DNA from 4 places in the Rahnella sp. NRRL B-41462 genome. Region 4 is predicted to be linked to each of the others. Evidence: predicted binding sites of a transcription regulator. Region 4 holds the regulator's gene; each other region holds the start of a gene.
The links. Region 4 encodes PhoB, which activates phosphate uptake and scavenging genes when phosphate is short. Its sites were predicted from a motif close to CTGTCATAAAACTGNCNNAT; they were not measured.
Positions count from the first base shown of each region.

Region 1: the regulator PhoB is predicted to act here: its motif matches at 1,122-1,141, upstream of glpT (glycerol-3-phosphate transporter).
Region 2: the regulator PhoB is predicted to act here: its motif matches at 1,117-1,136, upstream of UC14_RS22880 (heavy metal response regulator transcription factor).
Region 3: the regulator PhoB is predicted to act here: its motif matches at 1,208-1,227, upstream of UC14_RS11160 (phosphoethanolamine transferase).

Region 1 is NZ_JYDF01000034.1:32,217-34,422, reverse strand. Features, by position in the region: gene UC14_RS09570 (DUF3289 family protein) at 1-570, shown strand, start outside; gene UC14_RS09565 (DUF943 family protein) at 570-959, shown strand; gene glpT (glycerol-3-phosphate transporter) at 1,272-2,206, shown strand, end outside.
Region 2 is NZ_JYDF01000115.1:1,111-3,316, reverse strand. Features, by position in the region: gene UC14_RS22885 (heavy metal sensor histidine kinase) at 1-361, opposite strand, end outside; gene UC14_RS22880 (heavy metal response regulator transcription factor) at 354-1,028, opposite strand; gene UC14_RS22875 (hypothetical protein) at 1,242-1,865, shown strand; gene UC14_RS22870 (cytochrome b/b6 domain-containing protein) at 1,892-2,206, shown strand, end outside.
Region 3 is NZ_JYDF01000040.1:32,119-34,324, reverse strand. Features, by position in the region: gene UC14_RS11160 (phosphoethanolamine transferase) at 1-1,096, opposite strand, end outside; gene lpxA (acyl-ACP--UDP-N-acetylglucosamine O-acyltransferase) at 1,459-2,206, shown strand, end outside.
Region 4 is NZ_JYDF01000076.1:29,119-31,324, forward strand. Features, by position in the region: gene phoR (phosphate regulon sensor histidine kinase PhoR) at 1-583, opposite strand, end outside; gene phoB (phosphate response regulator transcription factor PhoB) at 606-1,295, opposite strand; gene sbcD (exonuclease subunit SbcD) at 1,523-2,206, shown strand, end outside.

The DNA of each region.
Region 1 (2,206 bases), on a different contig from region 4:
CTGACGTGTTCTCTTCCCTATTCCTTTGTGGGTTCCTACCAGTATTTAATTAACCAGATGCTCAGGCATTTTCAGCATTCTACAGGAACGCCTTTTAATAACGGGCAACTTAATAATGCATATCATCAAAAGCTTCGTTCTGATCACACTGCAAAAAATACCAGGTCTATTATGCAGGAAGCGATTGGGTTATTCATTGATTACAAAAGCAAAGGTATTGCGCAGGAGAGATTGAAGGATATTAAATCTGCGATCAGAGGTTCAATTCTTCCAAAATTTGATTCCCTCGTGCTTGATAAAATAAATGGAATGGGGATCACTATTCATAATGTCCATGCAACGAAAATAGACATCATCAGTCTCCACGTAAGCGAGCGAAACTGGAAAGCCTGTGTCAGATTTACAGGTCAGGATCACTTCGGTCTGGATATTGACGATATACGCAAAAAGGAATTTAATCAGTTTCAGTTTTTTAAAATATGGTTTGTCCTGCAACGGTTTGACAAATTCGGTTTTCGACCATTTTTGACAAATATGGAAGCAGTAATTGATATGGAAGGTAATTATTGATGCGCATTTTTGTAATCGTATTTCTGGTCGCGCTGCTGGCCTGTTTTTACTATACCTTTGTTGGTGACAAAGATGTAGCTGTTATAGATGCGCATTATGATGGAAGCACTGTACAGATCATCGTTGATGGACTGCCCTCCACTGAATCGGAAAAGATTGCCTGGTGGCAGAATAATCAGGATAAAATTAGAGGTAAATATCACATTCCTTCCGGCAATACGGGTCCATTTCTGATAATTGTGTATGCATTCGGAGAGGGATACAAAGAGGCGGGGAAGGAAGATCGGCTCTGTTTTCGCTATATAAAACCACCCCAGAATTGCATTGATAAAAACATACTGATGATGATTTGGCGCACCCGTGAGGGTAGCGTCAGGTATGAATTTTAATATGTAAAAAATCGGAAAAAAACTTAAAAATCACACATCAAAATTAAAAATGTCTGACGATTTAGAATGAGTCTTTTGATATGTCACGAACCTGCCAGGCGGAGCTCAGGCTCCGCTTTTTTTGTTTCTTATTGTCACCCTCGCTCACAAAATCGCCTCCCTCTGTAATGAAAATGTAACATTTTCGTCATAAATCACAGTTCGTTTGTGCGCGAATGGCTAAAATGATGTTCGTTTTGGAACACATTGGCTCCGCCATTTCGTCCGTGGCTCATGATGAGTCCGCCCTGATTTATGCCATCGGAGGCATTTATGCTCAGTATCTTTAAACCCGCGCCCCACAAAGCTCCTGTTGATGAGGCTCACGTCGATCCGCTGTACCGCCGTCTCCGCTGGCAAATCTTCATGGGGATTTTCTTCGGTTATGCGGCCTACTATCTGGTGCGCAAAAACTTCGCGCTGGCCATGCCTTATCTGATTGATCAGGGCTTCTCCCGTGGAGACTTAGGGTTCGCACTGTCCGGGATTTCCATTGCTTATGGCATCTCAAAATTCATCATGGGTTCGGTGTCTGACCGTTCGAATCCGCGCGTATTTCTGCCCGCTGGTTTGATTCTGGCGGCGGCCGTGATGTTGTTTATGGGCTTCGTGCCGTGGGCAACCTCAAGCATTGCCATCATGTTTGTGTTGCTGTTCCTGTGCGGCTGGTTCCAGGGCATGGGCTGGCCGCCGTGCGGACGTACGATGGTGCACTGGTGGTCGCAGAAAGAACGCGGCGGCGTGGTGTCGGTGTGGAACTGTGCGCATAACGTCGGCGGCGGTATTCCTCCGCTGCTGTTCCTGCTCGGTATGGCGTGGTTTAACGACTGGCATGCAGCGCTGTATATGCCTGCCTTCGGCGCAATTCTGCTGGCGGTGTTTGCCTTCATGACCATGCGCGATACACCGCAATCCTGTGGTCTGCCGCCCATTGAAGAATACAAAAACGATTATCCGCCGGACTATGTGAAAGAGTCCGCCGAGCAGGAACTGACGGCGAAACAGATTTTCATGCAGTACATTTTGCCGAACAAATTGCTGTGGTATATCGCACTGGCTAACGTCTTTGTCTATCTGCTGCGTTACGGCATTCTCGACTGGTCACCAACGTATCTGAAAGAAGTGAAGCATTTCGCGCTGGATAAATCCTCGTGGGCGTATTTCCTTTATGAATACGCTGGCATTCCCGGCACGCTGCTGTGTGGCTG
Region 2 (2,206 bases), on a different contig from region 4:
CAGGCACCGCCGCTACCGGGGGCAATGCCAGCCGCGACGGATTGACGTTGATCAATAGCTTCTCACCGGACAGACGAAACGTCAGGATATCGCGCTCGTTGCCAAGCATATTTTCAAACAGGCCGGGATTACGGCTGAGTTGCGACAGCGGGAATTCGTTGGCAAGCAGATGACGGAAATACTGCACACGCCCGCTGACCTGGTAATCCGCGCGGCGTACCAGTTCTTTATCCATCGAGTAATAGAGGTAGAAACCGACGGCGCTGACCACCATCGAGGCGATCAGCGCGAAAAGTAAGGTGGCGCGAAGCGTCAGCGACATGGCGCGTTTCGGGAGGTGAGTCAATTGACGATCACTCATGTCGCACTTCGCACACGTAACCAATGCCACGCACGGTATGGATCAGTTTCACCTCAAAGCTGCGGTCAACCTTGGCACGCAGACGCTTAATGGCGACATCCACTACATTGGTATCACTGTCGAAATTCATATCCCAGACCTGCGAGGCGATCATGGTTCTCGACAGAACCTCACCCTCGCGGCGCATCAGCAACTGCAGCAACATGAATTCCTTATTGGTCAGTGCGATGGTCTGATCCTGACGGGTCACGCGGCGGCGCAGCACATCAAGATTCAGATCCGCCACCGAATACGCATCCGGCTCACGGGCGGCCGGGCGGCGCAGCAAGGTGCGGATACGCAACACCAGTTCGGTGAAGGAGAACGGTTTGATGAGATAGTCGTCAGCCCCCAGCTCCAGCCCGTGAATGCGATCCTGTACTTCATCGCGGGCGGTGAGAAACAGCACCGGCACGTCGCTCTTTTTGCGCAGGACTTCCATCACCTGCCAGCCGTTCAGCCCCGGCAGCATGACGTCGAGGATCACCGCGTCGTAACCCTCTTCCAGCGCCAGAAACAGGCCGTCGGCACCGTTGCGCGCCAGATCTACGCTGTAACCTGCTTCTGTCAGCCCTTTTTTCAGGTAATCGCCTGTACTGACATCGTCTTCAATCACCAGTATTCGCATTCAGGCCCTCAGCGCCGCATGACCATTCACCTAGAGAATGATTCACCCGAAAGTTTATCAGTTTCGTCAGACACCTTTGATGACAATTTTGTCATCAATTTGTCATCAGCCAATACCGGTTTATCGTCCACTCTTAAGAAAGTTATTCATCACTGGCAGGTTCAGTGATTCATCTAACAGAATGAAAAAACGCTGGAAAATGGAGAATTAATCATGAATGCACCAACACGTCTCGCTGGTCTGTTACTGGGTTCCCTGCTGATGTGCAGCGGGATGACATCGGCATTTGCCGCCGATAATGTGATTAAACCTACACGCGGAACCATTGACTCAGTTAATGACTCATCGGTACAAATCACCACACGTCAGGGCGAAAAACTCGACGTTAAGCTGACCGACCAGACCAAGATCAATGCCGTCACCAAAGGGCAGATCAGCGATATCAAAGCGGACAGCTTCATCGGGACGGCCGCCGTTCCGCAGGCTAATGGCACGCTGAAAGCACTGGAAGTGCACGTATTCGCCCCCAGCCTGCGCGGCAGCGGTGAAGGCTTCAATCCGTTTGAATCCGCCGATGGCAAAATCAATACCATGACCAACGGCACCGTCGGCAAGCTGGTGAACAGCAATGGCCGCACCCTGACCGTGAAATATCATGATGCCGAGAAAACTGTCATTGTGCCTGATGATGTACCGGTTGTACTGCTGGCGCCGGGCGACCGCAGCCTGCTGAAACCGGGCACTAAAATCGTATTGTTTGCCATGAAAGATGACAAAGGTGCGCTGGTTGCCCGTGGTATTGCTGCCGGTAAAGACGGCATCGCGCCACCGATGTAATCCGGCCGAACAACAGGAGATTAAGCGTGAAACCTCAGCTCTCATCACCCCGGAAGCGCCGGATTCATTCCTGGCCGGTTCGCATTTGTCATTGGATCAATCTGCTGGCAATGATCGGCATGGTGATGAGCGGCTGGGGGATTTATAACGCCGACCCGCTTTTCGCTTTCACTTTCCCGCAGAACACCACCCTCGGCGGCTGGCTGGGTGGCAATATTGCCTGGCATCTGGCGGTAATGTGGCTGCTGGCGGGCAATGCCCTGTTCTATCTGCTGTGGGGGATTTTCAGCGGTCATTTCAGACGCGACTTTTTCCCCTTTTCGCCCCGTACGGTCTGGCGC
Region 3 (2,206 bases), on a different contig from region 4:
TGATGTCGTCATCGATATTCTGCATCAGCGCCATGTCGTAGCAGGTATCGCCATCACAGTATTTACCGTCTTTTTTTGTATCGATGGTGATATTCGGCACACGGTCGCATACGCCTTTACAGCCTTCATCATTGTCTTTCCAGAACACCGAAACACCGGCTTTATGCAGGATATCCAGCAAGCCTTCACTGTTACGGGCGCGGTTGGCGTCGTAGCGGGTGCGCTTCATATCCGAGAACATGCACGGCACAGAAATCGCCGTTGCCGTGCCGCATGACGTCATTTTATTAAAGAACACCACGTCAGGAATAGCCTGTGTGTACTGATTAGTCGGTTTGGCGTAACCCTCAGATGACTGATTTTGCGCCCGCGCGGTTTCCCCAATCACCAGGAACACCAGATTTGGTTTCTGCCCCGGTTGCTGCACCAGTTTTGCATCGTTGCCAATAGTCTGGAACGGCATTTTCGGCGTGAAGTAACGGTGATTGATGTACTGGAACGCGCTGTAGAGGTAGTTTGTCGGCACAATTTCCAGATTCAGGGTGCGGTTGTTACGGCCCACAGAGGCGTAATCTTTGTAAAAAATCCCGGCAATGGAGGCGACCACCAGCAATGAAATCACCATCGACACCAGACGGACACCGAGACGGCGTAACGGCGTTTTTTCATAGCTGACCGGTGTCAGGAAAAGCAAAATAGCGGGCAAAACGCCGGTGAAGACAAACCACAGTATCACTTTCAGATTCAGGTAAGACGACGCTTCAGCCGATTGCGTCTCGAGAATATTTTCGATCATGCCGCGATCAAATACGACCTGGAAGGTCATCATCGCAAAACTGGCGAGGGCACTGACCGGCAGCACGATAATAAAGAACGGCTTAAGCAATGGACGAAAGCTGAAAGGGGTGAACACAAAGTTCAGTGCGGCAAACAGCGCAACCGGAATGCTCAGGGCAAAAGCCAGGTTGTACGCGGGCAGTGCATGTAAGATGTGATAAAAATGCAGCAAAATCGGCAGATTAACGATAAAGGTAAAATACAGGGTCAGCAGTAAAGTCAGCGTAAAGTAGCTAATCTTCGGGAATATAGAGCGCAATGAAAACTCCCAACAGGATGGTGGTAGCAGCGTTGATGTGAGGGAAACATAACGTATAGAAACGAATATCCAATAGAATATTCATCCAAGCTTAAGAAAGCCTTAATCTACCTGTCATAAAATTTTCGTTATGCAGCGTTTCCGAAAAGGTTCAGAAAATAAAAAAAATATAAGAGACCGCCTTTTCGATCCTGAAGCCTTATGCTGTGCGGTGTAGCGATGCGGATGTTCAACGAAACACTCCCCTTTGTTTAAACCTCTCTGAGTGCGTTTCCCTCCGCTCATTTTGATCTTTCCCTGATTATGCCTGTCCGGTTTAATTCACTACTGACTGCCTGCTGGCTGTCAGAAGGATGTTCGTGTTGATTTCATCTTCGGCCACAATTGCGGCCAGCAGTATCATAGAGCCAGGTGTCATTATCGGCCCGCGAGTGGTTATCGGGCCTTTCTGCTTTATTTCCGCCGGTGTGCAAATCGGCGAAGGAACACACATTTCTTCTCATGTCGTTATCAACGGCAATACCAAAATTGGCACGGATAACCAGATTGGCATGGGCTCATCCATTGGCGAGATCAGCCAGGATTTGAAATACGCCGGAGAACCCACCGGGCTGGAAATCGGCAATGGAAACCGCATTGGCCGCCACGTGACACTGCATCGCGGCACCGTGCAGGGCGGTGGTATGACCCGGATCGGGCACCTGAATGTGTTTGAAGGGGGCGTGCATGTCGGCCATGACTGTCAGATAGGAAATGCCACGTTTATCGGCGAACACAGTGCTCTGGCGGGGCATGTTTCATTAGGCAGTGATGCCCGGATTGATGCCCTGAGCGCGGTGCATCAGTTTTGTATTATTGGCACGGGCGTCCATCTCCTTGCTAATACCTGTGTGGTGCAGGACGTGCCGCCTTTTGTGATAGCGGGGGGAAATCGCGCGGTGCCGAAAGGGATAAACGAGCAGGCAACGGATTTTTGCCGGGCCGGAAAAGCGCAGCAAAATGTCATCCGCTATCTGTACGATTTGCTTTATCACCAGCCGGAATCGGTGGAACGGGTGAAGGGGGAAATTGAGCAGCTCAGCGCGGAATATCCGTTACTGTGCCACTTCA
Region 4 (2,206 bases):
TCACGTCGCGTGCCACCATCAGCAGTTGTCCTTCGGAATAAGGCATGACGCGAAATTCGACATAATGCTCATTATTGAGTTGTAAATTCAGCGCCCGGCTGAAATCGCGGGTCTGGATCCACAGCCGGAATTCCGGATAACGCAGCAGGTTGAAGATATGTTGCCCGTTATCTTCCGGCCAGCGGAAACCGAGCAAATCCTGCGCCAGTCCGTTACACCAGAAAATATTGCCATCTTCAGTGGTCAGCACCACGGCATCCGGCAGCGATTCGGCACCGCTGCGAAAACGTTTGATGAGCTGACCTAATTCCCGACGGCGACGCCGGTTGCGTATCTGCATCTGGTTCAGCCCGTAAAACAGCGGCTCCCAGCTCCAGCGCCCATTCGGTGGCGTAATGCTGCGGTCGAGCCACAGCCAGTGAGAGAGTTTAAGCTGGTTGTAATAATTCCAGCCCAGTGCCGCCATCAGCGACACCAGGAGGAGCCAGCCGAAATGGCCGACGAAGATACCGAGAATTAACGCTGGCAGGCAAAAGAGAAACAATTCACCCGCCAGTCGTTTCCATGACAAACGTTCTAGCACACAGATTCTCCGCTGTGAGGGCTCAATAACGCGTTGAAAAACGGTATCCGGTACCACGAACAGTCTGGATCATTCTGTCATGTCCACTGGTTTCCAGCGCCTTACGTAAACGACGAATATGCACGTCAACCGTGCGATCTTCCACATAAACGTTAGTGCCCCAGACGTTATTGAGCAACTGTTCGCGGCTGTATACACGTTCGGAATGGGTCATAAAGAAGTGTAATAACTTAAATTCGGTCGGCCCCATATCGAGCGCCTGCTCGTTGGCCATTACCCGGTGAGACGACGGATCCAGGCTTAAACCCTGCATGTCGATCACTTCTTCCACCGCCATTGGCGAGATGCGACGCATCACGGCTTTAATGCGGGCAACCAGTTCTTTCGGAGAAAACGGTTTAGTGATGTAATCATCGGCACCCACTTCAAGGCCGCGCACCCGATCTTCTTCTTCACCGCGTGCGGTCAGCATCATCACCGGAATTTCGCGGGTCAGTGCCTCACGTTTAAGATGCTTAATAAACTGAATACCGGAACCGCCAGGTAACATCCAGTCAAGCAGGATCAGTTCAGGGTAAGGTTCAACAAGCTGCCCAATCGCTGAATCAAAATCCTCAGCTTCTACGGCCTGATAGCCATTTTGTTCCAGTACAAAACACACCATTTCACGGATTGGAGCTTCGTCTTCAACCACCAATATACGTCTAGCCATCGTAGGTCCTGCCAATAGGTTAGCGATCTTTTATTTGATTGCGGGCGCCATTATGCGTCAGTTTTGTGACAGATTTATGAATGAAAAGAATGGTTCATTACAGTCAACTATGACAGATAATTTCCGGCCATCTTGCTGAAATTGGTCTGATTTATCGGGGACAGCTTCCCCTGCCGACGTTTATACTTTACCCCATTGTCGTCATCCAGGGTTCATACGGGAGTCTCATGCGCCTGATCCACACCTCAGACTGGCACCTCGGCCAGTACTTTTTCACTAAAAGCCGTGCAGCCGAACATCAGGCATTTTTGCGCTGGCTGACCGGTCAGGTGCAACAACATCAGGTCGACGCCGTGATTGTCGCGGGCGATATTTTCGACACGGGATCCCCACCCAGTTATGCCCGCGAATTGTATAACCGCTTCGTGGTGGAATTACAGCAAACCGGCTGCCAGCTGGTGGTGCTGGCTGGTAACCACGATTCTGTCGCCACGCTCAATGAATCGCGCGAGCTCCTTTCCTGCCTGAATACGCGGGTGATTGCCACCGTCGGTGAAAACCTTTCTGAACAGATTTTAGTGCTCAGTCAGCGTGACGGGAAACCCGGCGCGATACTGTGCGCTATCCCGTTTTTACGCCCGCGTGATCTGCTCGCCAGCCAGGCGGGACAGTCCGGCAGCGACAAGCAACTGGCATTGCAGGAAGCCATCGCCGCGCATTATGACGCGCTCTGGCAGGCTGCGCAGGCCAGACGTGACGAACTGGGCATGCCGCTGCCTATTATTGCGACCGGCCATCTGACGACTGTCGGCGTCAGTACCTCTGATTCCGTGCGCGACATCTATATAGGTACGCTCGATGCGTTTCCGGCGCAGGCCTTTCCGCCGGTCGATTATGTGGCACTGGGTCAT